Regions from separate parts of the Agromyces sp. Y575 genome, predicted to be linked through region 2. Evidence: predicted binding sites of a transcription regulator. Region 2 holds the regulator's gene; the other holds the start of a gene.
The links. Region 2 encodes HrcA, which represses chaperone genes, less so after heat shock. Its sites were predicted from a motif close to TTNGCACTCGNNNNNNNCGAGTGCNAA; they were not measured.

Region 1: groES (co-chaperone GroES) is a predicted target of HrcA. The motif match lies at 3,719-3,745, and genes of this name have one in related genera.

Annotation. Positions count from the first base shown of each region.
Region 1 covers NZ_JCAIUI010000004.1:220,068-235,046, forward strand. Annotated here, with positions in the region: gene AC1C2U_RS16965 (ABC transporter ATP-binding protein) at 1-389, shown strand, start outside; gene AC1C2U_RS16970 (ABC transporter substrate-binding protein) at 611-1,915, opposite strand; gene rarD (EamA family transporter RarD) at 2,172-3,128, opposite strand; gene groES (co-chaperone GroES) at 3,349-3,645, opposite strand; gene AC1C2U_RS16985 (hypothetical protein) at 3,773-3,928, opposite strand; gene AC1C2U_RS16990 (class I SAM-dependent methyltransferase) at 3,968-5,155, shown strand; gene AC1C2U_RS16995 (DUF4190 domain-containing protein) at 5,246-5,770, opposite strand; gene AC1C2U_RS17000 (DUF4190 domain-containing protein) at 5,781-6,521, opposite strand; gene AC1C2U_RS17005 (DUF4190 domain-containing protein) at 6,529-7,071, opposite strand; gene tsaD (tRNA (adenosine(37)-N6)-threonylcarbamoyltransferase complex transferase subunit TsaD) at 7,177-8,280, opposite strand; gene AC1C2U_RS17015 (GNAT family N-acetyltransferase) at 8,277-8,864, opposite strand; gene tsaB (tRNA (adenosine(37)-N6)-threonylcarbamoyltransferase complex dimerization subunit type 1 TsaB) at 8,861-9,496, opposite strand; gene tsaE (tRNA (adenosine(37)-N6)-threonylcarbamoyltransferase complex ATPase subunit type 1 TsaE) at 9,507-10,052, opposite strand; gene alr (alanine racemase) at 10,052-11,197, opposite strand; gene AC1C2U_RS17035 (holo-ACP synthase) at 11,194-11,562, opposite strand; gene glmS (glutamine--fructose-6-phosphate transaminase (isomerizing)) at 11,585-13,435, opposite strand; gene coaA (type I pantothenate kinase) at 13,524-14,480, shown strand; gene glmM (phosphoglucosamine mutase) at 14,604-14,979, opposite strand, start outside.
Region 2 covers NZ_JCAIUI010000001.1:145,289-160,267, reverse strand. Annotated here, with positions in the region: gene dnaJ (molecular chaperone DnaJ) at 1-807, opposite strand, end outside; gene hrcA (heat-inducible transcriptional repressor HrcA) at 863-1,885, opposite strand; gene AC1C2U_RS00795 (DUF4870 domain-containing protein) at 2,098-2,487, shown strand; gene AC1C2U_RS00790 (DUF4870 domain-containing protein) at 2,622-3,014, shown strand; gene hemW (radical SAM family heme chaperone HemW) at 2,998-4,248, opposite strand; gene AC1C2U_RS00780 (DUF1990 domain-containing protein) at 4,251-4,889, opposite strand; gene lepA (translation elongation factor 4) at 5,045-6,913, opposite strand; gene AC1C2U_RS00770 (sensor histidine kinase) at 6,993-8,219, shown strand; gene AC1C2U_RS00765 (response regulator) at 8,216-8,839, shown strand; gene AC1C2U_RS00760 (alpha/beta fold hydrolase) at 8,843-9,658, shown strand; gene rpsT (30S ribosomal protein S20) at 9,781-10,041, shown strand; gene holA (DNA polymerase III subunit delta) at 10,182-11,210, opposite strand; gene AC1C2U_RS00745 (ComEC/Rec2 family competence protein) at 11,237-13,681, opposite strand; gene AC1C2U_RS00740 (ComEA family DNA-binding protein) at 13,683-14,354, opposite strand; gene AC1C2U_RS00735 (phosphotransferase enzyme family protein) at 14,480-14,979, opposite strand, start outside.

The DNA.
Region 1 (14,979 bases), on a different contig from region 2:
AGCGGCTGGAGTTCGTCACCGAGATCTTCCCCGAACTCGCGAAGCGTCTCGGCCAGCGTGCCGGCTCACTCTCGGGCGGAGAACGGCAGATGGTCGCCATGTCGCGCGCACTCATGATGGGTCCCCACGTGATGCTGCTCGACGAGCCCTCTGCCGGGCTCTCGCCCGTGCGGCAAGACGAGGCGTTCCTCCGGGTCAAGGAGATCAACAAGGCCGGCGTGACGACCATCATGGTCGAGCAGAACGCACGCCGCTGCCTGCAGATCTGCGATCGCGGATACGTGCTCGACCAGGGCCGCGACGCCTACCACGGCACGGGCCGCGAGCTGTTGAACGACCCGAAGGTCATCGGCCTCTACTTGGGAACGCTGGGCCAAGACGACGACTGAGCACGGCACGACACGAAGAGGGGCGGATGCTGCGGCATCCGCCCCTCTTCGCATGCCACGGCTGCCGCGAAGGTCCCGGCCGAAACCCGGGCCCCGCACCAGTCGCAGCCGGCACTCGCAGCCACCGCACGCCGCCACCGCCCGCAACCACCGCACACCGCCACCGCACGCAACAGGGCCCCGACCGAAGTCGGGGCCCTGTCGTTCACTCACTCAGCGGATCAGCCGTCACCGATGCGCTCGTAGGTGTTGTCCTCGAGGTACTGGAAGATGCCGATGGTGGCTTCCGTCGGGTCTCCGTTCTCATCGAAGGTGATCGGGCCCGAGGGGCCGTCGTAGTCGATCTGCTTGCCCTCTTCGAGGAGCGCGACGCCCTCTTCGTAGCTCGTGACCTTCTCGCCGTCGCCTGAGCCGCCCGAGACCTGACGCAGGTACTTGGCGATCTCGGGGCCCTCGGTGCTGTTGGCCGCGTACGCCGCCAGCGAGAGAAGCACGACCGCGTCGTACGACTCAGCCGCGTAGCTGAAGTCGGCCAGCGCGGGGTCGACCTCGAGCAGACGGTCGGTGAAGTCACCGAGCGTTCCAGTGTCGAGACCGGGGAGCGTGCCCTTCGAACCGGCCACGAGGCCGGGGGCGAAGTCTGCACTGTAGTCCGACAGGTTGCCGTCGACGAAGTACAGCTGGTCATTCGGGTAGCCCGCACCGACGAGCGCCGGCGTGATGATCTTCGCCTGGTCGAACGTGATCAGTGCGATCGCGTCGGGGTTGGCAGCCGTCACTTCGGCGATCTGAGCGTCGAAGCTCGAGTCGCCCTCGTTGAAGAGCGCCTCTGCGACGACTTCACCGCCGGCCGCCTCGAAGGCGGTCTTGGTGAACTCCGCGAGACCCGTGCCATAGGAGTCGTTCAGCACGATCAGGCCGAGCGTCGCGTTGCCGTCTTCGGCGATCAGGTTGCCGAGCACCTCGCCCTGGAGCACGTCGGAGGGAGCGGTGCGCCAGAAGAGTCCGTTGTCGTTGTACTCGGTGAAGTCGGCCGAAGTGTTCGCCGGCGAGAACTGGATGACTCCTGCAGCGACGATCTGGTCGATGACGGTCTTCGAGACGCCCGACGACGCTGCACCGATGATGGCCGACACGTCTTGCGAGAGGAGGTCGGTCACGGAGACGGTCGCGGTGTCGGTGGTGGTGTCGCCCGAGTCGCGGAAGATGATCTCGACGCCGAGACCGGAGTCCGCGACCGCGTTGACGTCATCGGCACCGAGCTGAACGCCGGCCTCTTCGGGCGGGCCGAGGAACGCGAGCGCACCACTCTGCGGAAGGATCGTTCCGAGCTTGAGCGACAGGTCGCGCTCGCCCTCGGCGATGGGCAGCGCGTCGCCGGTGTCGGCAGGTTCGTCGGAATCGGCGGGGGCGGGGGCACCCGAACTGCACGCGGTGAGGAGAAGGGCACTGACGCCAGCGATGGCGATGCCCGTCCAGGCTGCGCGAGCCGAGCGCGAGGCCGAGGCCTTCGCGAATACGCTCATGTTGCTCCTTGGGACTGAAGGAAATTGGTACACAATGCAGCGCCATGGTGACGCCGTTGTTTGACAGTATTCCGCGCCAATGGCGGAAACAAGTCAGGGCGGTCACAACCGTGTAACACCGCGGCAATCGTTATCTCGCCGACACCTCCCCCCGATACGGCGCACGGAATCAGCGAGGAGGCCCCTATTCGCGCGGAATTCGCGCGTCAGCGGCATCCGCTCGCCTGCTCGGCGCCCGGCCCGCGCGGAAGGGGGGTCACACCGGCTCGACGACCACCCGTCTCGACGCGCGGACCCCGCGGAGCAGGTCGATCGTCAGCACGATGAGCGCCACCCAGACGAGCCCGAAGCCGATCCAGCGCTCGAGCGGCATCGGCTCGTGCAGCACGACGACGCCGACGAGGAACTGGATGAATGGGGCGAAGTACTGGATGAAGCCCATGAAGATGAGCGGCAACCGTCGGGACGCCGCCGCGAAGAGCAGGAGCGGCACCGCGGTGACCGCGCCGAGGCCGATCAGCAGCACCGTGTGCCAGACGCTCACCGTGCCGATCGTGAGCCCCGTCGTCATGGCGACGAACACGAGCTGCACGACGGCGAGCGGTGCGAGCCAGACGGTCTCGATCGTGAGCCCGGAGACCGCGTCGACCTTCGGGCCGACACGCTTCTTGATCAATCCGTAGAAGCCGAACGAGAACGCGAGTACGAGTGCGATCCACGGCAACTGACCGTAGCCGAACGCGAGCACCACGACCGCGACGATCGAGATGCCGACCGCGATCCACTGGGTGAGGTTGAGGCGCTCGCGCAGCACGAGCACGCCGAGGAAGACCGTGACGATCGGGTTGATGAAATAGCCGAGTGAAGCCTCCACGACCTGGTTCGAGAGCGTCGCGTAGACGTAGGTCTGCCAGTTGATGAAGATCAAGATGCCGGCGAGCCCCATGATGAGCACGATGCGCCGATCGCGGAAGAGCACGGCGAGAGGTCGCCAGGCGCGCGTGATGGCGATGAGCAGGGCGCAGAACACGACCGAGAACAGCACTCGCCAGGCCACGATCTCGAACGGCCCGGCAGGCGCGAGCGCGATGAAGTAGATCGGGAGGAATCCCCACAGCCCGTATGCGCCGATCGCGAAGAAGAGGCCCGAGCGGCTCACCCCCGTAGAGGGATGCGCCGGAGGGGACGTCTCGATCTCGGGGCTGGATGACACCAGCACAGACTACGCCCGGCCGGCACCCCTCGAGCGTACGGTTCCGGTCGCTGCACCGCCCGCATTCCGACACGAACGGCACGCAAGATGGGACGGTAAGCGAGGAGCCGCGAACGCGAACGAGCGGGTGACCGGATGCCGCGACATCCCATCACCCGGAACGACGACGAGGCCCGGATGCCCCCACTGGGCATCCGGGCCTCGGATGAATCGTGTCGCCCTAGCGGACGACGACTGCGAGCACGTCGCGAGCCGACAGGACGAGCAGGTCGTCGCCGTCGAACTTCACCTCGGTGCCGCCGTACTTCGAGTAGATCACCTTGTCGCCGACCGCGACGTCGAGCGGGATGCGGTTGCCGTTGTCATCGATGCGACCGGGGCCCACTGCCACGACCTCGCCCTCCTGGGGCTTCTCCTTGGCAGTGTCGGGGATGACCAGACCCGATGCGGTGGTCTGCTCGGCGTCGACCTGCTTGATGACGATGCGATCCTCGAGCGGCTTGATGGAAACCGACACGGTTGACCTCTTTCTTGACGAAGACTGGTTGGCAGCCTCAGAGCGAGAGTGCTAAGCCGAGTCTAGGCCCGATTTGGCACTCGTGCAACGTGAGTGCCAGCCCGTTCAGCCATAGGCGAACGCTGCCTCAGCGCGATGCCAGCGTGGCCGCCGGGCTGCGGATCAGCAGCGCATCGCTCAGCCGGCGACGCGATGCCAGCGTGGCCGCCGGGCTGGGGATCGGCATCGCTCCGCCGGCGATGCGATGCGATGCCAGCGTGGCCGCCGGGCTGCGGATCAGCATCGCACCGCTCCGCCGGCGATGCGATGCTAGCGTGGCCGGGTGGATCGCGCTGAACTCGTCGAACTGCTCTCGCCAGAGGGCCTCACGCTGCTCGACGGGCTGCCCGAATGGGACTCGAAGGCCGACATCGTCAAGACCGTCGCCGACCTTCGCAAGCAGGGGCATCGGCCCAGCCTCGTGGCCGCCGTGCTCAGCCAGGCCAAGCTCCGCGGGAAGGCTGAGGCGAAGTTCGGCCCGTTCGCCTCGCGGATGCTGTTCACCGAAGCCGGTCTCGAGCAGGCGACGCGGTTGAAGGTCGCGGCGCTGCACGCCGGGCGCTTCTCGCGGGCCGGTGTCGGCCATGTGGCCGATCTCGGCTGCGGCATCGGCGGCGACGCCCTCGCCATGGCGGCGATCGACCTCGAGGTCACGGCGGCCGAGGCCGATGAGGTCACCGCGGCGATCGCCGCGTACAACCTCACGCCCTTTCCCCGGGTGCGAGTGCTGCACGAGCAGGCCGAGCGGGTCGCTCTCGGCGGCATCGATGGGGCCTGGCTCGACCCGGCGCGACGCACGACCGCAGGCGGCACCACGACGAGAATCACGGATGCCGCCGACTACTCCCCCTCGCTCGACTTCGCCTTCGGGCTGGGTGAGCGCATGCCCACCGGCGTGAAGCTCGGCCCCGGCACCGATCGCGACGTGATCCCCGCAGAAGCAGAGGCGCAGTGGGTCTCGGTCGACGGCGACCTCGTCGAGCTCGGGGTCTGGTTCGGGTCGGTCGCCCGTCCCGGCATCCGCCGCGCTGCCCTCGTAATCCGCGGTGATGCCGCCCAAGAACTCACAGCGGGGGCCGACAGCGAAGATGCACCGGTCGGGCCGCTCGGAGACTACCTGTACGAGCCCGACGGCGCCGTCATTCGCGCGCGGCTGATCGGTGATCTCGCGCGCGCCCACGGTGCCTGGATGCTCAGCTCCGGCATCGCGTACCTCACCGCCGACACCGCGTTCGACTCGCCGTTCGCTCGCGGGTTCCGCGTGATCGAACGGCTGCCCGCCGACGAGCGCCAGCTGCGCCAGGCGTTGGCGGCACGGGACATCGGCACGCTCGAGATCAAGAAGCGCGGCACGGATGTCGACCCCGCCCGACTGCGCACCCGGTTGAAGTTGCGCGGCGCGGCGTCTGCGACCATCGTGCTGACTCGCGAAGCGGGCCGGCACGTCGCCCTGCTCGTCGAGCGGATCTGAGTCGACGCTCGTCGACTGGCCGGCCGAACGGCCGTCACCTTCGCGTGAAGCTTCGGCCGTCAGTCGGCTCGACCTCGGTGCGGCTCGAAGTCAGTGCGGCAGAGCACCGAAGACGATCGCGTAGTAGCCGATCCAGACGGCCGAGAACACGAGCCCGGCGATGCCGGTGCCGATGCCGACGAAGGCCAGCGTGCGGCCCCGTTCCTCGCGGCGAAGACCGAGTACGCCGAAGACGATCGCGGCGATGGAGAGTGGCAGCATCCAGCCCACGAAGAGCGATGCAGCGGCGCCGATGGTGCCGACGACGGCCGCGATCCAGCTGAACACCCGCCGTTGAGTCTGCTCTTCGACGGCCTCGGTCGGGTCGTTGCCCGGCCGATGCACGATGAGCAGCTGCCCGGTGGAGATCGATCGGAGCTGACCTGTGTCGAACGGGACGTCGAACTCCCGCACCGCGGGGTCGACACGGAACGTCGGTTCGGCGGGTTGGAACGGCGCCAAGGGCTCGAGCGACCTCGCACGCTCGTCGCTCGCACCGTTCGACCCGTCGTCGCGAGCCCCGGGAGAGCGGTCGGGGGTCTCGCCGTCGGGCGAAACCCCCTCGCGCTCAACCACGGATCGCTCCTCAGTACCCGTAATAGCTGTCGTAGCCGGAGAAGACGACGCCCCACAGGACGAACGAGAGCAGTGCGATGGCGATGCCGACGAATCCGAGGATGATGCCGGTCAGCCACATGCCCTTCGCTGCAGGCTCCTTCTTCTTGCCGAGGAAGCCGAGCACGACTGCGGCAGCCGGAATGAACAATTGCAGCACGCCACCGACGAACGGAATGAAGACGACGAAGAAGCCGATGAGGCCCACGATGCCCGCGATGAGCGAGATCAGGCTGAACACGGGTGTCGCCTTCGCGGGTGCGGCGGTGCCGTAGGCGGGTGCGCCATAGGCGGCCGGTGCCGGTGCACCGTAGGCGGGCTGGCCCGGTGCACCGTAGGCGGGCTGGCCCGGAGCACCGTAGGCCGGCTGCGCGGGCGCACCGTGCCCCGGTGCCGGCGCGCCGGCGGGCGGAGCGCCGTAGGCGGGCGGCGGGGGCGGGGGCGTCGGAGCGCCGTAGCTCGGCGCCGCGGGGGGCACCGGAGGTGCGGGCGGGGCAGGCGGCTCGGGTGCGGCCGGCGGTTCAGGCGCCGACGGCACTTCGGGCACGTCGGGCGTCGACGATGCCGGAGCTGCCGCAGCGGCGTCGACCGGCACGATGGGCTCGGGCGCGCTCGGAATCTCGGGCTCGGGAACGTTCGGCGTCTCGGGCTCGGCGGGCACCTCCGGGACGTCTGGCAGATCGGGGACGTCGGGGTTCTTGGGATCACTCATGGTTGCCTCAGTACCCGTAGGTCGTGCCGTAGTTGGCGAACACCGCGAACGCGATGATCGCGAGGATGACGAAGATCACGCCGACCAGGATGCCGACGAAACCGAGGATGATGCCGGTCAGCCACATGCCCTTCGAGGCCGGCTCCTTCTTCTTCGCGATGAAGCCGAGCACGACGGCGGCGATCGAGAACAGCAGACCGAAGTAGAAGAACGAACCGATGAGGCCGACGATGCCGCCGACGAGGGAGAGGATGCTCAGCACCTGCGACGGCTTGGCCGACGCGTCTCCGTAGGCGGGCGCTGCGGGCGCGGGCTGGCCGTAGGGCGGCGCGGCAGGTGCCGGCTGGCCGTACGCGGGCGCCGGAGGCGCTGCAGGGGGCGCTGCAGGGGGCGCGGCGGGAGGAACGGGCGCGGCGGCGGGCGGCACCGGCGGGGCGGGAGGAACGGGCGCGGCGGCGGGCGGCACCGGCGGGGCGGGGGGAACCGGTGCAGCGGGCGTCTCCGCCGGCACTGCGCCGTCGGGCTGCTCAGGAAGGTTCGGATCGGTCACGGTGGGTTCTCCTCGATGCTGTGGAATACGACCCCGCCACGATGACAGGCGCTCCCGGGCGCTGTCAACGACAGTGGCATCCGGTCTCGTGATCACACTATCGCGCTACGTACGGGGCTGCACGGATTCCGACGCACGTGACGACGCGGACTCGGCCGCCATCTGGATCTCGGTCGCCGGCAGGGTCGAGTCTGCACCGAAGTCGAGCGTCGACGGCGGATGCCCCGCCATCACGAGTTGCGCGCCGAGTGCGGCGATCATCGCGCCGTTGTCGGTGCAGAGCGACAGCGGCGGAATGCGCAGTGCGACACCCGCGGCATCCGCTCGCTCGGTGGCCAATTCGCGCAGGCGGGCATTCGCCACGACGCCGCCGCCGAGCAGCAGGCGCGGCACACCCAGTTCGGTGCACGCCGCGACGGCCTTCGTCACGAGCACATCGGCGACCGCTTCGCGGAAGCTCGCAGCGACGTCGGCGACCGGCACGGGCTCGCCGGCCGCTTCGCGCTGCTCGACCCATCGAGCGACGGAGGTCTTCAGGCCCGAGAAGCTGAAGTCGTAGCGGTGCTCCGCGAGGTCTTTGGGCTGGGTGAGTCCGCGTGGGAACCGGATGGCTCGCGGGTCGCCGCCGATCGCGGCCCGATCGATCTCGGGCCCGCCGGGGTAGGGCAGCCCGAGGAGCCGCGCCACCTTGTCGAAGGCCTCGCCCGCGGCGTCGTCGATGGTCTCGCCGAGGAGCTCGACGTCGGAGACGAGGTCTCGCACGAGCAGGAGCGAGGTGTGCCCGCCCGAGACGAGCAGCGCGACAGTGGGCGTCTCGAGCGGAGCCGCAGTGTCGAGCAGGTCTGCGCCGACGTGCCCGACGAGATGGTTCACTGCGTAGATCGGCACGTCGAGGGAGATGGCCAGCGCCTTGGCGGCGCCGACGCCGACCATGAGCGCGCCCGCGAGGCCGGGGCCACTCGTCACCGCGATCGCGTCGAGATCGGCGAAGGTGACGGATGCCTCGGCGAGCGCCGCCCGGATCGTGGGCCCGAGCGCCTCGAGATGTGCACGCGCGGCGATCTCGGGCACGACGCCGCCGTATCGGGCGTGCTCCTCCATCGAGGAGGCGATCGTGTTGGCGAGGAGCGTCGTGCCGCGCACGATGCCGACACCGGTCTCGTCGCACGAGGTCTCGATGCCGAGGATGAGCGGGGCGTCGCGGTTCATCGAGTCGCCCCTGCGCCGCCCGCAGCGCGCTCGCCCGCGTCTTCGGCGGCGGGGCGGGTGACCGCCGACGGCACCGTCAGCCGCATGTGCACCGCGTCGATGCCGCGCCGGTAGTATCCACGGCGCACGCCGATCTCCTCGAAGCCGAGCGAGTCGTAGAGCGCACGGGCGATGGGGTTGTCGGCGCGCACCTCGAGGAAGAGCTCCGAGACATGACGGCGTCGAGCTTCGGTGATGAGCGCGTGCATGAGGCCGCGGCCGAGGCCGATGCCCCGGGTCGACGGTGCGACCGCGATCGTCTGGATGTCGCCCTGCCCGCCGCCGGCCGGAGCGAGGAGGCCGGCGTAGCCGAGCAGGCCACCGGCGGGATCGGCATCGGCATCCGGATCGGCATCGCGATCGGGGCGAGCGTCGCGCTGGGCTTCGATCCGGTCGTCGACGGCCACCAGGTAGTAGCCGTGTTCGCTCTCGATCTCACGGCGCATGGCGTCTTCGGGCCAGGCATCGGCCTCGAAGGTCGCGCGCTCGAGCACCATGATGCGCTCGAGATCGTCGGTCGTCGCTCTCCGCATGAACACGCTCATCGCAGCACCTTCTTGCCGGCCGACGGGGTGACATCGGGTGCTCGCAGGTAGATCGGCTCGTCGGGCGTGAGCGGCAGGCGACCGGCGGCGAAAGCGAGTTCGGCGAGCATGCCGACCGCGCCCGCCGAGACGATCGCGGCATCGAAGCGGATGCCGCGTGGCGCGGGCACCTCGTCGCGTGGCGCGAGTTCGGGGCCGCTGACCCGCACGGGCAGTCCATCACCGTCGAGTCCGTCGTACTCGGAGATCGCGAACTCGCGACGTCGCGCGTCGGTGACCACCTGCAGCAGGCCTGCGTCACCCGCGCGGTACCGGGCCAAGGCGATCGCGTCGTGGCTCACGACCGGCACGAACGGGCGGCCGATGCCGAGTGCGAATGCGTGCGCTGCGGCGATTCCGACGCGCAGGCCGGTGAACGGCCCGGGCCCCATTCCCGCCGCGACACCCGACAGGTCGCGTGGTTCGACGCCGGCGCCGGCGAGCGCGTCACGGATGAATCCGCCGATCACCTCTGCGTGGCGCATGGTGTCGTCGGTGCCGGTCTCGAAGAGACAGCGCGGCTCACCGCTCGCGCCGTCTCGATCGACGACGGCGACACTCGTACCCGTCGAGGTGTCGATCGCGAGGAGCATGACCTCAAGCCTACGCGGGCGCGGCGTACGCAGTGTCGGCCCAGCGGGGCCCGCGGCCGATCACCGTGACCGTTCGCGGCTCGTCGGCATCGAGTGCGGTGCGGTCGAGGCCGTCGCCCGTGGCATCCATGCCGCCCGTGCCGCCGACCGGCCCAGCGGTATCCGCGATGCTCGCGCCCGTCGGCCGCTCGATCACGACCTCGAGCCATGAATCGGTGACGTCCTCCACGAGCCCGCCGCCCCATTCGACGACGACGACGGAGCGATCGAAGTCGAGGTCGAGGTCGTCGAGCAATGCAGCGCTGCCGAGCCGATAGGCGTCGACGTGCACGAGCGGGGCGCCGCCCACGAGGCTCGGATGGGTGCGAGCGAGCACGAAGGTCGGGCTCTGCACGGGCCCGCGTACGCCGAGGCCCGCGCCGATGCCGCGGGTGAGTGTGGTCTTGCCCGCGCCGAGCGGGCCAGTGAGCACGACGACGTCGCCCGCGCGCAGCACTGCCCCGAGCTCACGACCGAACGATTCCATCGCGGGGGTGTCGACCGCCTCGAACCGCATCACGCCCCGCCAAGGTAGCGGCGCGGCACGCGCGGCCCGATGCGGGTCACGATCTCGTAGCCGATGGTGCCTGCGGCATCGCCCCAGTCGTCCGCCGACGGTGCACCCGTCTCGGGGTCGCCGAAGAGCACGACCTCGTCACCCGTCTCGACCCGGTCGTCGCCGACGTCGACGACGAACTGGTCCATCGCGATGCGGCCGACGACGGGGCGGCGCGCGCCCGCTATCCAGACCTCTGCCCGATCGGAGGCCTGGCGGGGAACCCCATCTGCATACCCGAGCGGCACGAGGGCGAGCGTCGTCGCACGCGCGGCGCGCCAGATGTGGCCGTACGACACACCGGTTCCGGGCTCGACGCGGCGCACGGCGGCGACGCAGCCTCGGAGCGTCATGGCGGGTCGCAGCCCCAGATCGGCGGCGGTCGTGCCGTCGCCGAACGGCGGGATGCCATACGCACCGATGCCGATGCGCACGAGATCGAAGCGAGCGGCGGGCACGCGCAGCGCTCCCGCGGTCGAGGCGAGATGACGCACCTCGGCGCGCAGTCCCGCCGCCGCTGCCTGCTCGAGGCCGCGTTCGAAGGCGGCCAGCTGGCGCGCATCCTCATCGGGAGAGGTGTTCGCGAGATGGCTGAACAGGCCGCGCACTCGGATGCGGCCCGCACTCTCGAGCCCCGCCGCGAGTGCGACCGCCTCTGGCCAGTGCTCGGGGGCGACGCCGCTGCGACTGAGACCGGTGTCGAGTTTCAGGTGCACGGCCGCCACGCGGTCGACGGATGCCGCGGCATCCGCGATGGCCTGAAGCTGATCGATCGACGAGACGCCGAGGTCGATGTCGCGCTCGATCGCGGGGCCGAACCTCGCGCCGGGGTCGTGCAGCCACGCGAGGAGCGGCGCATCGATGCCCGCGTCGCGGAGCTCGTGCGCCTCGTCGATGTCGGCGACACCGAGCCAGTCGGCACCGCCCGCGAGAGCCGACCGAGCCACCGGTACCGCGCCGTGCCCGTAGGCGTTCGCCTTCACGACCACCATCGTCAGCGCCGGCGCCACGACGGCCGCGAGTGCGCGGATGTTCTCGCGTACGGCGTCGAGATCGACGACGGCTTCGCGGAACGGTCGCAGCGAGGCATCCGTCGGCCCGCTCACGAGGCTCCTCCTGCCCCGTTCTCGAGCACGACGAAGGCACTCGCGATGCCGGCGTCGTGACTCATGGAGACGTGGACCCGATCGATGCCGAGGTCATGGGTGAGTTGCGCGATGGCGCCAGACAGCTCGAAATCGGGGTTGCCGTGCTCGTCTTGCACGACCCGCATGTCGTGCCACCGGATGACCGGGTTCCCTCCGAGCGCCTTGATGAGCGCCTCTTTCGCGGCGAATCTCGCGGCGAGCGACCGCGCAGGGCGGCCCCGTTCGCTCTCAGCGAACAGTCGGTCGCGAAGTGCGGGAGTGCGCGTCAGCGAACGCTCGAAGCGGGCGATGTCGACGACATCGATGCCGATCCCCGCGATCACGGCGCCACCTCCCGCGCCCCGTTCACTCGACCGTGACCGACTTCGCGAGGTTGCGGGGCTGGTCGACATCGAGCCCCTTCGCCTGCGAGAGCTCCATCGCGAAGATCTGCAGCGGCACGACGGCGAGCAACGGCTCGAAGAGCGGCGCCGCGAGCGGGATGCGAAGCACCTCGTCCGCAAACGGCAGCACTGCGGCGTCGCCGGCCTCGGCGATCGCGATCACGCGGGCGCCGCGGGCGCGGATCTCCTGGATGTTCGAGACGACCTTCGGGTGCAGGGCTGCGGAGCCTCGCGGGCTCGGCACGACCACGAAGACCGGCTGGCCCGGTTCGATGAGCGCGATCGGGCCGTGCTTGAGCTCACCGGCAGCGAAGCCCTCGGCATGGATGTACGCGAGCTCCTTGAGCTTCAACGCACCCTCGAGCGCGATCGGGTAGCCGACGTGACGGCCGAGGAAGAGCACCGAACGGGTGTCGGCCATCCAGTGCGCGAGCTGCGCGACCTTCTCGGACTCGGCGAGCACGACCTCGAGCTTCTCGGGCACCGCCGCCAGCTCGTCCAACTGCGTCGCGAGCGCGTCGGCGGAGAGCGTGCCCCGCACCCGTGCGAGATGCAGGCCGAAGAGGTAGAGCGCCGCGATCTGCGCGACGAACGCCTTCGTGGAGGCCACAGCGACCTCGGGCCCGGCGTGCGTGTAGACGACCGCATCGGACTCACGGGGAATCGTCGCGCCCTGCGTGTTGCAGATCGAGATCGTTCGCGCTCCGTGCTCACGCGCATACTTCACGGCCATGAGCGTGTCCATGGTCTCGCCCGACTGGCTGATCGAGACGACGAGCGTGTCAGCATCGAGCACCGGCTCGCGATAGCGGAACTCGTGGCTGAGCTCGACCTCGACCGGCACCCGTGCCCACTGCTCGATCGCGTACTTCGCGACCATGCCCGCATAGGCGGCGGTGCCGCACGCGATCACGGTGATGCGACGGATTCCGCGAAGCTCCTCATCGCCGAACGACTCGAGTTCGGGAATCACGACCTGACCGTCGACGACGCGGCCGAGCAGCGTGTTCCGCACGGCCTCGGGCTGCTCGGAGACCTCCTTGCGCATGAACGACGACCAGCCGCCCTTCTCGGAGGCGGACGCGTCCCACGCGACGTCGAACGGCTCGACCTCGACCGGCTGCCCGTCGAAGTCGGTGACCACGACATCGTCGGCAGTGATCGTCACGATCTGGTCCTGGCCGATCGCCACGGCTCGCTTCGTGTACTCGACGAAGGCCGCGACATCCGAACCCAGGAAGTTCTCGCCCTCGCCGAGACCGATGACGAGCGGGGAGTTGCGGCGTGCGCCGACGACGACGCCGGGCTCGTCGCGGTGCACGGCCAGCAGAGTGAACGCGCCATCGAGTCGGGACACGATCCTGCGGAACGCCTCGCGCAGATCGCCGGTCGCCCGATACTCCCGGCCGAGGAGAACGGCGGCGACCTCGGTGTCGGTCTCGCTCTCGAAGACGAAGCCCTCGCCTTCGAGCTCGGCCTTCAGCTCGGAGAAGTTCTCGATGATGCCGTTGTGGATGAGGGCGAGCCGGCCCTCATCGCCGAGGTGCGGGTGCGCGTTGCGATCGGTGGGCCCGCCGTGCGTCGCCCAGCGCGTGTGTCCGATGCCGGTGCCGCCTCGATGCAGCGGGTTCGCGGCGAGCTCATCGGCGAGCATCTGGAGCTTGCCGGCCCGCTTCGCGGTCTCGATGGCACCGTCGTCGTCGACGACCGCCACTCCCGCTGAGTCGTAGCCACGATATTCGAGGCGACGAAGGCCTCCCATAAGGACGTCGAGGCTGTTGCGCTCTCCGACGTATCCGACGATTCCACACATGGGAGCGATTGTACTGGCGCTGCGCTGTGCACTCCCCCGCCGTCGCGGCCCGAGCGCCGTCGCCCGAGCGCCTGACTACACTGGCACGGTGCCTGATCCGCAGAGCCAGTCGTCGCCCGCGGCGCAGATCTCCCCGTTCATCGAACTCGATCGGGCCGACTGGGCCGCGCTCGCACCGTCGATGCCCTCCCCATTGCGCGAGACCGAGATCGTGCAGCTGCGCGGTCTCGGCGAACCGCTCGACCCCCGAGAGGTCGCCGAGGTCTACCTGCCGCTCAGTCGGTTGCTGAACCTCTACGTCGGCGGTACGAAGTCGCTGCACAAGGTCACGAGCGAGTTCCTGCGCGAGCGCTTCGAGTCGACGCCGTTCGTCATCGGCGTCGCCGGCTCGGTCGCCGTCGGCAAGTCGACGATCGCCCGATTGCTGCGCGAACTCCTCGCTCGCTGGGAGCACACGCCGCGCGTCGAGCTCATCACGACCGACGGGTTCCTCTTTCCGAACGCCGAGCTCGAGCGACGCGGCCTCATGGCCCGCAAGGGATTCCCCGAGTCGTACGACCGGCGTGCACTGCTCCGCTTCGTGAGTGAGGTGAAGGCGGGCGCCGCCGAGGTTCGCGCGCCGTTCTACTCGCACCTCGCCTACGACATCGTCAGCGATGCGCAAGTCACCGTGCGTCGGCCCGACGTGCTCATCGTCGAGGGCCTGAACGTGCTGCAGCCTCCCGGCCCCGGGCATCGTCTCGCCGTGAGCGACCTCTTCGACTTCACGATCTACGTCGATGCGCGCACGAGCGACATCGCGCGCTGGTACGAAGAGCGCTTCCTGAAGCTCCAGCGCGGCGCCTTCGCGAACCCGCGTTCGTACTTCCACCGCTACGCGAACCTCACCGAAGCCGAAGCGCGTGCCCGCGCGCGCGAGATCTGGCACTCGATCAACGAGCCGAACCTGCTGCAGAACATCCGGCCGACGCGGTCGCGCGCGTCCCTCGTGCTTCGCAAGGGCTCGGATCACACCGTCTCGAGCGTGCTGCTGCGCAAGCTCTGACGCGCGCGGCGCAGGGATGACGCACCCATCTCGCGCCGAACGTGCAGTCGCCGCCCATCCACGGGCGAAACGTGCACTCTCGACGCGAACCGCAGCGGCCGAGCACCCGCCGAACGGCCTCGACTACAGCGCGAGCTGCGCCAGCACCACGGCAGCGAGCGTCGCGGCGTGCCGCTCCGCGACGTCCTGCTCGGCGGCTTCGACCATGACGCGCACCATCGGCTCGGTGCCGGAGGGACGCAGGAGGACCCGCCCGGAGTCGCCGAGCTCGGCCTCGACGGCGGCGACTGCCGCAGCCACCTCCGCGTCGTCGCCGAGCGCGTGGTGGTCGACACCGCGCACGTTCACGAGCACCTGCGGGTAGACCGTCATCACCGAGGCGAGCTCGGCGATCGTCTTGCCGGTGCGTGCCATCTCGGCCGCGAGGTGCAAGCCGGTCAGCACACCGTCTCCGGTCGTGGCGAACTCGCTCATGATGACGTGGCCCGATTGTTCCCCA
Region 2 (14,979 bases):
GACCGCGTCGGTCATCGCGACCTCGAGTGTGCACAGCAGGTCATCGCCGTTGCGGCTGAACACCTCATGGTTCTTGACCTTGATCTCGAGATACAGGTCGCCGTTCGGACCGCCGGCGGGGCCGGCCTCGCCGGAGCCCGGCATCTGGAGGCGCACGCCGGTGTCGACACCGGCGGGGACATCGACCGGCACCGTTCGACGCGCACGCACGCGGCCCTGCCCCTGGCAGGTCACGCACGGCGTCGCGATGATCGTGCCGTAGCCGCGGCAGGTGCCGCAGGGGCTCGAGGTCATGACGTTGCCGAGCAACGAACGCACCGAGCGCTGGATCGATCCGGTGCCATGGCAGATGTCGCAGGTGACGGGCGAGGTGCCCGGCTGGCAGCACGAGCCGTGGCACGTCTCGCACGTGACCGCCGTGTCGACCTCGATGTCGCGGTGCGTGCCGAAGATCACTTCTTCGAGGCCCACCTCGACCCTGATGAGCGCGTCTTGACCGCGCTCCCGCCTCGACCTCGGGCCGCGGCTCTGTTGGCCGGCCCCGAAGAACGTCTCGAAGATGTCGCCGAAGCCGCCGAAGTTCTGACCGCCGCCGAAGCCGCCCTGACCTCCGTGGTCGTACTGCTCGCGCTCCCGGGCATCGGAGAGCACGTCGTACGCGTGCGTGACCTCTTTGAATCGCTCGGATGCCTCGGCGCCCGGGTTGACGTCGGGGTGGAGCTCCCGGGCGAGACGACGGTACGCCTTCTTGATCTCGTCGGGTGTGGCGTCGCGCGAGACGCCGAGGACCTCGTAATGGTCGGCCACGGAGGGCATGTCCTTTCGATTGCCGGATGCCGGTCGGGTGCGACGGGCGGCGGGTTCAGCTCTCGCCGAGCGTGCGGGAGAGGTAGCGTGCGACGGCGCGAACGGCCGCCATGCTGGTGGAGTAGTCCATGCGGGTGGGCCCGACGATGCCGAGTCGCGAGATATCGCGCCCGGGAATCGCGAAGGCGCTCGAGACGACCGAGGTCTCGCCGAGTCCGAACGACGCATTCTCGCGCCCGATGCGCACGGTCACCGAATGCTCATCGGTCGCCATCTCGCCGAAGAGCTTCAGCAGGGTGACCTGCTCCTCGATCGCCTCGATGACGCCGAGGATCGATCCGGCGAAATCCTGCTCGGTGCGCACGAGGTTCGCTGCCCCGGCCACGACGAGGCGCTCGGTGCGCTGCGCGCGCGCCTGCTCGGCGAGCGTCGTTGCGAGCGTGTGCAGCACAGCGGCGTGCCGCTGGTCGGCGCTGTCGATCTCGCCCGAGAGCGCCTCAGCGGCATCCGCCATCGCCCGGCCCCCTGCGATCTTGTTCAGCCGCGCCCGCAGCGCATCGAGTGTGCGCTCGTCGACCGGCTCCTCGAGTTCGGCGAGGCGCTGCTCGACCTGGCCCGAGTCGGTGATGAGAATGCAGAGCACCCGATCGGGTGCGAGGGAGACGAGTTCGACGTGACGCACGCGGTCACTGCCGAAGCTCGGGTATTGCACGACCGCGAGTTGTTTGGTGAGCTGGGCGATGAGGCGCACGGTTCGGGCCAGCAGTTCGTCGAGGTCGCTCGACTCGCCGAGGAACGTCTCGATCGCCTGACGCTGGGCAGAGGTCAGCGGGCGCACGTCGGTGAGCTGGTCGACGAAGACCCGGTAGCCCTTATCGGTCGGGATGCGACCCGAAGACGTGTGCGGAGCTGCGATCAGCTCTTCTTCTTCGAGGAGGGCCATGTCGTTGCGGATCGTCGCTGCAGACACCCCGAAGGCGTGCCGCTCGACGATCGTCTTCGACCCGACGGGCTCGCGTGATGCGACGTAGTCCTGAACGATCACGCGCAGCACTGCGAGGCTGCGTTCGGAGACCATGACCCTCGCTTCCGTCTGACGCTGAGCACTCATTCTGAGACTTAGCACTCGTTCTGAGTGAGTGCCAATCATATCGCGACATCCTGCGACGAGGCCGTTGCCAGCAGCGAGGCGACGGCGCTAGCTTATGGGTATCCCGCGAGTCACCCTTGGATGCGATCTTCCCATCGCGCGAGACGCGGTTCACCCGAGAACCCCGAAAGGCACCCGCCATGACCGATCCGAACTCACCTGCACCCGATCAGAACGTTCCGCCCGCCCAACCCGTCGCCGCTGCACCGCTCGCACCCGATCAAGACGTGCAGTGGGGTTCGTTCGCGCACCTCGGCGGCATCCTCGGATTCCTGCCGGCCCTCATCATCTGGCTCGTCTTCAAAGACCGGGGCTCCTTCACGAACACCGAGGCGAAAGAGGCGCTGAACTTCCAGATCACGATCCTCATCGCCTACGTGGTCGGCTGGATCCTCACGTTCATCCTCATCGGCTTCCTCGTCGTGTGGCTGGCATGGATCGTGAGCGTCGTCTTCTCGATCATCGCGTTCCTCAAGACGAAAGACGGCCAGCACTACCGCTACCCGTTCGCGATCCGCCTCATCAAGTAGTCGGCCGGGCCAAGCGCGCCGGGCGAATTCCGCACCCGGCGCGCGCCACTGTGCCAGCATGGGGTGGTTGAAAGCTCGCCCGTCGTGCGACGAGGCCGAATCGCGCCTTCGGGCGACCCGATCAAGGAGACAACATGTCTGACGCAACCCCGCCTCCCCCTCCGCCGCCACCGCCGGCGAACCCCTACCAGCAGGGCGCGCAGCTCAGCCCGTCCGACGAGAAGCTCTGGGCGACGCTGATCCACATCGGCGGCATCTTCTTCAGCTTCGTTCCCGCCCTGGTCGGCTACCTCATCCTGAGGGACAAGGGCCCGTTCGTGCGCGCGCACACCGCGACGGCGCTGAACTTCCAGATCACCATGGCGATCGCCTACGTCGTCGGCACCATCCTGACCTTCGTCATCATCGGCATCTTCGTGCTGATCGCGGTTTACATCGTCAACATCGTCTTCAGCATCATCGCCGCAGTGAAGGCGAACCAGGGCCAGCCCTACACCTACCCGCTCGCGATCAAGTTCGTGAGCTGAGCTCCGACGACTCGTCGAGCAGGCGCCTGACCACGGCATCAGCGAGCAGCCGCCCTCTTCTGGTGAGTACCAACTCACCGGAGAGGGCGGTTTTCGCGTCCACGAGGCCATCGGCGATGAGACCCGCCACGGCGTGACGCCCACCCGCGTGCAGCGATGCGATGACGATTCCCTCGCGGATCCTCGTCAGGAGCATCACACGTTCGGTCTCGCGGGTCGGCGCATCGAGCACCTCCCTGCCCACCGCCGGTGACACGCCCGCGGTCACCCGATCGGCATAGGCCGAGGGATGCTTCGCGTTCCACCAGCGCACCCCGCCCACGTGACTGTGCGCGCCGGGACCCACGCCCCACCAGTCGTCGCCGCGCCAGTACCCGAGGTTGTGACGAGAGCGATGCGAGGAATCCGTCGCCCAGTTGCTGACCTCGTACCATTCGTAGCCCGCTGCGGCGAGCCGCTCGTCGGCGAGCTCGTACATGTCCGCCTCGAGGTCGTCTGACGGAGCCGCGAGTTCGCCGCGACGGATCTGCCGGGCGAGCTTCGTGCCGTCTTCGACGATGAGGGCGTAGGCGCTCAAATGATCGGGTCGCTGCGCGATCGCCTGGTCGAGGCTCCGCTCCCAGTCGTACATCAACTCCCCCGGCGTGCCGTAGATGAGGTCGAGGCTGACATCGAGGCCCGCGTCGCGTGCCCAGCCGACGACGAGCGGCACCCGCGCCGGGTCGTGCGTGCGGTCGAGCGCGGCGAGCACGTGCGGCACCGCCGACTGCATGCCGAAGGAAACACGCGTGAACCCGCCCTCGGCGAGTCGCACGAGATCTTCGGGCCCGACGGAGTCGGGGTTCGCCTCGGTCGTGACCTCGGCGCCCGGAACGAGGCCGAACTCCTGGCGCACGGCGTCGAGCATCCGCACGAGGTCGGCCGCGGGCAACAGGGTCGGCGTGCCGCCGCCGAAGAAGACGGTCGACGCGAGGCGTTCAGGCAGGTCGGATGCCGCGAGCATCTGCCGCGACATCCGCACCTCGGCGATCGCATGGTCGGCGTAATCTACCTGCCTCGCACCGCGAAGCTCATCGGAGGTGTACGTGTTGAAGTCGCAGTAGCCGCAGCGCACCCGGCAGAACGGCACATGGATGTACACGCCGAACGCACGTTGGCCAGCGCCGACGGCGGCCGATGCCGGCAGGAGCCCGTCGGCCGGTGCTGGATCGCCGAGAGGCAGCGCAGATGCCACGCCTACGCGCCGCCCGCAGGGTGCAACGCCCGGAGTTCGAGCTTCGTGAGTTCGCGCCGGCGCTTGCGCTGCATCGGGGCCGAAACGGCCGAGGTCGCAAGGATCGATCGGATCGTGAGCCACACCGTGTCGTCGTCGCGGCGCTCGAGGATGAAGGACTCCTCACCGCTCTCGGGACCGTCACCCGTCGTGCCGTAGGCGAACCCGATGCGGTCGGGCTCGTCGATGACGTAGACGACGAGCACAGGGGTCTTCGCGGCACCGAACCGGCGCTTGCGCTGCAGCACGGCGGTCATTCCCGCGGCGACGCAGGGCGTGCCGTCTGCCCCGAAGCGCTCCTCGCTGCGCGGGGCGGGCTGCTCGCCGAGCGGCGACCCCTCGACGTCGTAGACGATGCCGGGGTACTGCGCACCGGTGCCGGCCGAGACATCCGTCACCTCGAAGCCTGCACCGCGCTGGATGCCCCAGCTCATGAGTGCTTCAGCAGCGCGCTCGAAGCGGTCGACACCCGACCCCAGACGTACCGCGTCTTCGGCAGGGCGATACCCGGCGGGCGGATACCGAAGCAGGTCGGGAGCGAGGGTCGCCCCGATCGCCCCGTAGGTGACCGACTGGTCCGTGAACGTGCTTCGGCGGGTCATCTGGCGGCCTCTCCTGTGGTGCGGCACCTGACGGGCGTGCGGGTCGGGCGCGGCGATCGGGCGGCAGGCATCCGTCGATTCTACGGATGTCTCCTGTGACCGTTCTGGCTGCGGCTCGTGGTCATCGCGATCAGCGCTCGGCGACGAACGGAACGCTACTTCTTGTCTTTCTTCTCGACGTCGCCGCTGAGCGCTGCGATGAACGCCTCTTGGGGAACCTCGACGCGACCCACCATCTTCATGCGCTTCTTGCCCTCCTTCTGCTTCTCGAGGAGCTTGCGCTTGCGGCTGATGTCACCGCCGTAGCACTTGGCCAGCACGTCTTTGCGCATCGCACGGATCGACTCGCGCGCGATGATGCGAGCGCCGATGGCCGCCTGGATCGGCACCTCGAACTGCTGGCGCGGGATGAGTTCACGCAGGCGACCGGTCATGAGCACGCCGTAGGCGTACGCCTTGTCGCGGTGCACGATCGCGCTGAACGCGTCGACCTGCTCGCCTTGCAGCAGGATGTCGACCTTGACGAGATCGGCGGCCTGGTCGCCCGTCGGCTCGTAGTCGAGCGAGGCATACCCTGCGGTCTTCGACTTCAGCTGGTCGAAGAAGTCGAAGACGATCTCGCCGAGCGGCATGTTGTAGCGGATCTCGACCCGGTCTTCACCGAGGTACTCCATGCCGATGAGCGCACCTCGACGGGACTGGCAGAGCTCCATGATCGTGCCGACGTAGTCTTTCGGCGCGAGGATCGCGGCTCGCACCATCGGCTCGCGAACCTCGACGATCTTCGTGCCGGTCGGGAACTCGCTCGGGTTGGTGACCGTGACGGTCTTCTTGTCTTCGGTCGTGACCTCGTAGATCACCGAAGGCGCCGTGGCGATGAGGTCGAGCCCGAACTCGCGCTCCAGGCGCTCGGTGACGATCTCGAGGTGCAGCAGGCCGAGGAATCCGCAGCGGAACCCGAAGCCGAGCGCCACCGAGGTCTCGGGTTCGTAGACGAGCGCGGCATCGGAGAGCTTCAGCTTGTCGAGCGCCTCGCGGAGCTCGGGATAATCGCTGCCGTCGATCGGGTAGAGACCCGAGAAGACCATCGGCAGCGGCTCGGTGTAGCCCGGCAGCGCCTCGGCGGCCGGCTTCGCGGCGGTCGTGACAGTGTCGCCGACCTTCGACTGGCGCACGTCTTTCACACCGGTGATGAGATAGCCGACCTCGCCGATGCCGAGACCATTCGACGGGGTCGGTTCGGGGGCGCTCACGCCGATCTCGAGGATCTCGTGGGTCGCCCTCGTCGACATCATCTGGATGCGCTCGCGCGGCTTCAGGTGGCCGTCGATCATGCGCACATAGGTGATGACGCCGCGGTAGCTGTCGTAGACGGAGTCGAAGATCATCGCGCGCGCCGGGGCATCCGCTCGGCCGACCGGCGCAGGGATGCGTTCGACGACGCGGTCGAGCAGTTCTTCGACACCGACACCGGTCTTGCCCGAGACCTTGAGCACGTCATCGGGCGAACCGCCGATGAGGTCGGCGAGCTCTTTCGCGTACTTCTCGGGATCGGCCGCCGGCAGGTCGATCTTGTTCAGCACCGGGATGATCTCGAGATCGTTCTCGAGCGCCAGGTAGAGGTTCGCGAGCGTCTGTGCTTCGATGCCCTGTGCAGCGTCGACGAGCAGGATCGCGCCCTCGCACGCAGCGAGTGAACGCGAGACCTCGTAGCTGAAGTCGACGTGGCCCGGGGTGTCGATCATGTTCAGGGCGTAGGAGACATCCGGTCCCTGAGCCTGTCGAAGGGCCCAAGGCATGCGCACAGCCTGGCTCTTGATCGTGATGCCGCGCTCGCGCTCGATGTCCATGCGGTCGAGGTACTGGGCACGCATGTCGCGATCGCTCACGACACCGGTGATTCCGAGCATGCGGTCGGCAAGGGTCGACTTGCCATGGTCGATATGCGCGATGATGCAGAAGTTGCGGATCAGCGCGGGGTCGGTGGCGGCAGGCACCGGCGGGTTAGCAGCTCTCGGAGACATCCAGTCGATTCTCCCATGACTTCCGTTCAGACTTTCGACGGATGCCCCGCGCAAGGCCCCCGGGCTACGCTCGGAGCAAATGGCCGTGATCGAGATCCCTGACGCGCACGTGGCGCCCTCGGCGCTCCGTCCGGTCTTCACCGCGCTCCGGCTCGGCCTGCACGTGCTCGTTGTGGGACTCGCGCTCTTCGTCGTCGTGCGGGCATTGCTCGCCGATTCGCCCGATGAAGTCTCCGTCACGATCCTCGCGGTCGCGTTCCTCGCCTGGTACGGCGCCGGCATCGCGGCGGCCCACCGCCACCTACCGACCTGGGCGCGAGTGGTCTGGCTGATCGGGCTTCTCATGCTCTGGGTCGGCATGTCGGCGCTGACACCCGATGCGGCGTTCCTCGCCTTCCCGCTCTTCTTCCTCGAACTGCACGTGCTCGCGGCCCCGATCGCCGTGCCGCTCGTCGTGCTCACCTTCGGTCTCTCGGTCTGGGGCACCGCGACCCACCTCGGATTCAATGTCGGCTCGATCCTCGGCCCGCTCATCAGTGCCGGCGTCGCGATCGTCATCGGGCTCGGGTACCGCGCGATGGCGCAGGAGACACAGGAGCGCCAGGCGCTCATCCTCGATCTCATGACCACTCGCGAGGAGTTGGCGTCGGCGAGCCGGGAGGCCGGCACACTCGCCGAACGCGAGCGCCTCGCCAAGGAGATCCACGACACGGTGGCGCAGGGCCTGTCGAGCATCCAGATGCTGCTCCACGCGGCCGAGCGCGATGTCACCGACACCGCGACTCAAGAGAAGCTGCAGCTCGCACGCGAGACCGCAGCACTGAATCTCGGTGAGACCCGGCGATTCATCCGCGAGCTCGCGCCGCCCTCGCTCGATGCGCAGACGCTGCCCGCCGCGCTCCGGCGACTCGTCGAGGCCACGACCGAGCAGTCGGTGCAGGCGGGAACACCGTTGCGGGTCGAGTTCGGCACCAGCGGCGATCCGATCCTCCTGCCGATGTCCACCGAGGCTGCACTCCTACGCATCGCGCAGGGTTCACTCGCCAACGTGCTCCAGCACTCGGATGCCGCCCACGCATCCGTCACCCTGAGCTACCTCGGCGACGAGATCGCGCTCGACGTGGTCGACGACGGCATCGGCTTCAGTGCTTCGAACGCCGATGACCCCACTGCCGCGGCCTCGGCCGGCTTCGGCCTCCGCGCCATCCGGCAGCGCGCCGAGGCCCTCGGCGGGAGCATCGACATCGAATCGACACCCGGCGACGGCACCGCGGTCTCCGTTCGCATCCCGGTGGTGGCACCGTGATCCGGCTGCTGCTCAGCGACGATCATCCCGTTGTGCGTGCCGGTATCCGCGCGATGCTCGAGAGCGAGCCCGACCTCGAGGTGGTCGGCGAGGCGACGACGGCCGAAGACGCGGTACGGCTCGCTGCGGCATCCGAAGTCGACCTCGTGCTCATGGACCTGCAGTACCCCGGCGCCATGCAGGGCGCGGAGGCGACCCGTCGAATTCGTTCGCAACCGGGCTCGCCCCGCGTACTGGTGCTGACGAACTACGACACTGATGCCGACATCCTCGGCGCGATCGAGGCCGGCGCGAGCGGCTACCTGCTGAAGGATGCACCGCCTGCCGAACTCATCGCCGCGGTTCACGCGGCGGCGGTCGGCGATGCCGCACTCGCACCCGGGGTCTCCTCGCGCCTCGACGCGTCGCTCGCGAGCGGTGAGCGGCTCACGGTACGAGAGGCCGAGGTGCTCTCGCTCGTCGCGGAAGGGCGCACCAACCGCGAGATCGGCAGATCCCTCTTCTTGAGCGAGGCGACGGTGAAGTCGCATCTCGTGCACAGCTTCACAAAGCTCGGCGTCGGTTCGCGCACCGCTGCGGTGGCACGGGCCCGCGAAATCGGCGCGATCAGGGCGGGCTGACGGATGCCTCGCGCCCGCGTCGTGCTCGTGCACGGACTTCGCACCTCGTCGACGATGTGGCGAAGGCAGCTCGAGCTGCTCGCCGCGCACGACATCGAGGCGGTCGCCGTCGACCTGCCCGGACACGGGACGCGGCTCGGCGAACCCTTCTCGCTCGAAGCGGCACTGCGGAGCATCGACCTTGCGCTGAACCCGGTCGCCGCCGAAACTGCGATCCCGCGGCTTCTCGTGGGCCTGAGTCTCGGCGGCTACATCTCGATCGAGTACGCCGCGCACCATCCCGGCCGTCTCGACGGGCTCGTGGCGGCGTCGTGCGGCACGCGCCCGCGGGGCGTCGCCCTCGACGGCTATCGCCGTCTCGCCGCCGCAATCGGCACGATGCCCGACCATGGGCGTCGCCTCAACGACGCGATGGCCCGACTCTTCCTCTCGCCGAGCGCCGCCGACGACGTGCTCGCGGGCGGCGTCGCGCTCGATGTGATGGCGCCAGTGCTCGAGGCGGTCGGCCGACTCGACCCCGAGGCCGCGCTCGCGGATGTCGACGCACCCGTCTGGTTCGTGAACGGACGCTTCGACCACTTCCGATTCGAAGAGCGCCGGATGCTCCGCGCCGCCCGCGACGGGCGGCTCGTGATCATTCCCGGTGCCACCCACCTCGTCAGCCTCATCCGGCCAGACGACTTCGCCGCGATCGTGCTCGGCGCGGTCGCCGAACTCGACCGACGTGCCGCCGGCGCCGAGCGACGCAGGGCGAGCCACGGATCGCACGAGACATCCCCCGCCCGACTCGCGCGCGAGCGCATTGGTGACTCCCGCTGAGAGCTGGTATCGTTGCCTGTTGGCTTCCGTGTGGGTCCCACCCCGCACGATTCGCCGGCGAGGCCCCTCTACCTTCGCTCGGCATATCCGGTACCCGCACAAGAACGAAAGACGAACTCCACGTGGCAAACATCAAGTCGCAGATCAAGCGCATCCGCACGAACCTCAAGGCGCAAGAGCGCAACAAGGCCGTCAAGAGCGAAGTGAGGAGCGCCGTTCGCGCAACGCGCGACGCCGTTGCTTCGGGCGACAAGGAGAAGGCGACGACCGCCCTCCGCGCCGCGACCCGCAAGCTCGACAAGGCGGCCAGCAAGGGCGTCATCCACAAGAACCAGGCCGCGAACAAAAAGTCGGCGATCGCGAAGCAGGTCGCCGCGCTCTGACGCGACACGTACTCCACGAAGGCCCCGGCACGGATGTGTCAGGGCCTTCGTCGTTCGTCGATATGTGCTCGGACGACACGGCTTGGGAGCGCACGCAGCCCAAGCCGCCGTCGTGAGCCGGTGGCCCCCACGACGCGACGCTACGAGCGGTCGCGACCCCGGGAGGCGATCACGCCGACCAATCGTTCGAGCGCGAAGACCGGGTCGCGCTCTGCGCCCTTCACTGCGGCGTCGGTGGACGCGAGCGCCTCGATCGCTCGACCGAGCCCCTCGTCGCTCCACCCGACCAGGTCGCGTCGTGCGCGATCGATCTGCCATGGCGCGAGGCTCAGCGAGCCCGCGAGCTGCGCGCCCCCACCACGAGTGCCCGAGACCTTCGCCATGGTGCGCACCTTCATCGCGAACGCGGCGACCATGGGCACCGGGTCGGCGCCACTGTCGAGCGCGTGCCGGAGGGCGATGAGCGCCTCACCGTGACGACCCGCGATGGCCGCGTCGGCTACCGCGAAGGCATTGGTCTCGACTCGCCCGCCGTAGTAGCGAGCCACGACCGCCTCGGTGATGTCGCCGGGTGCGTCGGCCAAGAGCTGCCGGCACGCTGCAGCGAGTTCGCGGAGGTCGTCGCTGAACGCGCCCACGAGTGCGCGCAGAGCACCCGGGGCGATCTTGCGGCCCGCTGCGCGGAACTCGGCGGCCGCGAAGTCTTGCTTCTCTGCGTCTTTCTTGAGCTCGGCGCAGACGATCTCGATGCCGCCCCCTCCGCCGGCACGCACAGCGTCGAGCAATTTCTTACCGCGCACACCGCTGCGGTGGCGCAGGACGAGCGTGGTCGACTCGGCTGTCTGCCCGAGGTAGTCGAGCGCATCGAGCAGGAAGTCGTCGCTCGCACGTTCGACTCCGCTCACCCGGATGAGACGGGGCTCGCCGAACAGCGAGGGGCTCGCGAGGGTTATGAGCTCACCACGGCGATACCCGTCGGCTTCGAGGTCGCTCACCTCGAGCGCGGGATCTTCACCACGCAGGAAGTCGCGCAGCATCGTGATCGACCGCTCGGCGAGCACGTCTTCTGCGCCCGAGACCAGCACGATCGGAGCGGGCCGGATCGCATGCCATGCGAGTTGCGGAATCGTCGTCTTCGTCTTGGCCGATGCCCCTGTGCGCGCTGCCACGGCACCTCCCGTTCTCTTCGTCGATTCTACGGGCCCGCACCGACACCGCTTTCCCTCCGCTCGCTCCAGAGCAGGAAGCCGTCGCCCTCGGCAGTGAGCAACAAGGTACCGGAGCGGTCAGTGCGCACCACGGCTGTGCCCTCGGCCTGCAAGAGGTCGAGCAGCCGCTCGGTCGGATGCCCGTATCCGTTGTCCGCGCCCACACCGATTACGCCGATCGTCGCGTCGAGCTCGTCGTAGAGGCGCTCGCTCTGGTCTGCCGAGCCATGATGGGCGACCTTCACCAGGTCGACCCGGCCGATGCTCGCAGAACGCAGCAGCCGGTCCTGTGCCTCTTCGCCGAGATCGCCGAGGAACAGGCCCCGGTAGCTCGGTGTCGTGAGATCGATCACCACACTCGCGTCGTTGCCGGGCATGGCGCGCGGTTTCGGCCAGAGCACCCGCCACCGCGCGTCGCCGAGTGTGCCGCCGAACCCCACGACGACCTCGACGGGCTCGGCACCTGCCTCGACCAATGGGCCGAGCGCCCGGTTCGATCGTTCGCCATCGAGCGGGCCGTGGATCACGGTGCCGACAATGCCCGTCACCGCCGACGCTCCACCGACGTGATCGGCGTCCCAGTGCGTCAACACGAGCAGATCGATGCTCGTGACGCCGAGCACCGACACGCAGCGAGCGAGCGCTGCAGGATCGGGCCCGGTGTCGATGAGTGCCGTGGCACCCGCCGAGCGCAGGAACACGGCATCGCCCTGTCCGATGTCGCAGGCCGCGACATCCCAATCGGCCGGCCTCGTCGCCGCCCCGAGAAGAGGTGCGCCCGCGAACACGCCGACGGGCACCGCGAGTCCGATGAGCAGCGACGCCGCCGCGACCGCGCGAAGTCGGCGCCGATGCCGACGACGCGTGTCGAGGACGAGCCAGAGCGCGATCGCTGTGCAGGCGGCGAGCAGCAGCGCGCCCGCGGCATCCGGCAGCCACTCGAGTCTCGCACCCGGCAGTGCAGCCGACGCCCGGGCGAGGAGCGCGATCCACGACGCCGGAAGCCAGGCGCACTGGAGGAATGCGAACCCGACGGAAGGCAGGACCGGCAGCAGCAGACAGCCGATGAGGCCGACGACGGTGCCGACCGGCGCTGCGGGAGCTGCAAGCAGGTTCGCCGGGACGCCATAGAGCGCGAGCGCGGGATCGAGCAGCACGAGCACCGGCTGGCACGCCAACTGGGCCGCGAGCGGCACGCCGATCACCGCGGCGACGGGCAGCGGCATCCACCGCGCGAGCGCGCCGGTCAACGGCGCAGCAAGCAGCAGCAGGCCGGCGGTCGCGCAGACTGAGAGCGCGAACCCGTAGTCCCGTGCGTACCACGGGTCGACGGCCAGGAGCACGACGACCGCGAGCGAAAGGGCCGCCACGCCGCCTCCGGGTCGACCCACTGCGACGGCGACGAGCACCACGACCGCCATCGCCGCCGCACGCACGACGCTCGCCTCGGGTGTCACGAGTACGACGAATCCCGCCAGCGCGGTCAGTGCAGCGACGATTCGCACGAATCGGGGCACGCCGAGCAGGGCCGCGAAGGCGAACGCCGTGGCCGTGACGATCGCACAGTTGGCGCCCGACACGGCTGTCAGATGGCTCAGCGAGCTGGCCTTCATCGCTGCATCGAGCCCATCGTCGACGGCGCTCGTGTCGCCGATCGCCAGCCCCGGCACGAGGGCACCCCCGTCACCGCCGAGCGCGCCCGCAGCCTCGGCGAAGCCGGTGCGCAGGCCGACCGTCCAGCCCAACCACGGCGGCGGTGCACTCAGGACCCGCACGTCACCGGTCGGACTCAACCGGAAGGCGGCGCCATCGGCGCTCGGGAGCGCGGCCACCCGGGTGTCGAACCCGATGCGCGCACCCAGCTGCAGCTCGCGGGTCGGGAGCGAAATGGCGGCCGCGACCGGTACCGACCGCGTGTCACCACCGTCGACGGCGACGACACGGCCCTCGACGCGCAATGGTGGTGAATCGCCCTTGGCGAACCAGCTCGTGCTCATCGCGCGCGGGGCGGCGGTCAGTTCGAGCACGACCTCCGCGGTGCGGTGATGCCGCGCCGCCTCAGTGAGGGGCGACGATTCGCGAGCGCCGAGTCCGCGTGCTGCGGCGCTCACCATGAGCGCGCACGCCGAGAGCGTGACGAGCAGCGTCGCCGACATCCGCACGAGCACCGAGGTGCTCCCGGCGTGGTGATCCGGATCACGGCGGTCATCACGGCGGTCATCACAGCCTGCACGGTCGCGGCGGTCGCGCATCACCAGCCGACGTCGACGACGGATGCCGCCGCGCACGGCGATGCCGCCCGCGACGCAGGCCGCTGCCCACAGCACCCACGCGAGGATCGCTGCACCGGGTGCCGCACCCGGCAGGCCGATCGCGACCCACGCGGCGACCCACGCGGCCGCCGCAGGCAGCAGCATCCGGAAGTCGCGCACGTCAGAGCGCCACGAGGTTCGCGAGGCCCGAGAACACCGCGTCGCCGATACCGGCCACATCGAGCAGCTGTTCGATGCTCGTGAACGATCCGTTCGTCTCCCGCCAGTCGATGATGCGCTGCGCGAGTGCCGGACCAATGCGCGGGAGCGTGTCGAGTGCGGCGAGGTCGGCGGTGTTCAGGTGCACGAGCCCGTCGGTCACGCCCGGCGCGCCGGTGCCGCTGCCCGTCGCCGCCGGTGGAGGCACTTCACCGACCACCGGCACCGCCAATTGCTCACCGTCGACAAGCAGGCGCGCAAGGTTCACCCCGGCGGGATCTGCGTCGCCGGAGAAGCCGCCTGCCGCTGCGACGGCGTCGACCACGCGCGCGCCCGCCGCGAGTTCGACCAGACCCGGCTTCGCGACGGCGCCGAGCACATGCACGAGCACTGGTGGCGCGCCGACGCCTGCCGCAGACACACCGTCGTCGGCATCTGCGACGGCCTCGCCCGACGCCTCGATGCGGCCCTGCTCACCGCCGCCCGTCGCACTGAACGACATGAGCGCAGCAACGGCGACTGCGACGACGAAGAGCACGACCCCGGCTCCGACGGCGACGCGCACGCGAGGACCGTGTCGGCGCGCAGCAGGGTCGAGAGCAGCCAACGGATCGGGTACGTCGCTCGCGGGCATGCCCGCACGCTATTCGAGGCACGATCACGTCACGCGCTTTCTCGGTCGAGCGACGGACGCCGAGCGAGACGAGCGCCCTGTCGAGGAGGAGTCACGCCGCCCGCCAGCCCTTGGACCGTGACCCGCTACAGCGCCTCAGCCCATCCAGCCGGGTCATCCGTGCCCGGGATCGCCTGAATCGCTTGCCACAGGACCAGTACGTCGAGCCATCGGGTCTCGGCGGGCCCGAGCGGCCGCACCGACTCGTATCCGGCGCGCAGCGTGCGACGAACGGCTGCCGGTGTCGGCCGCCAGTCGGTGAACCGCGTGCTCAAGTAGACGCAGGCCTTGGCCAGGTCGTTCACCCGGTGGTCCCACACCAACTCGTCGAAGTCGAGCACTCCGACGATGCTCGATCCTCGTGTCAGGATGTTCGCCGCGCGAAAGTCGTTGTGCACAAGTTGAGTTTCGTCGTCCAACTCCGGCAGATCTGCCACCAGTTCGTTCAACCGGTGCGACGCCGTCGGCGCCAACCCCTGGTCGTGGTTCGCCAGCCAGCCCTCGATCCGCGCCTGCACCCCATCGACCTCAGTCGTCGTCAACGATCGATCGACCGGGTAGGCACGAAGTGCGTCGTGCAGCTCGG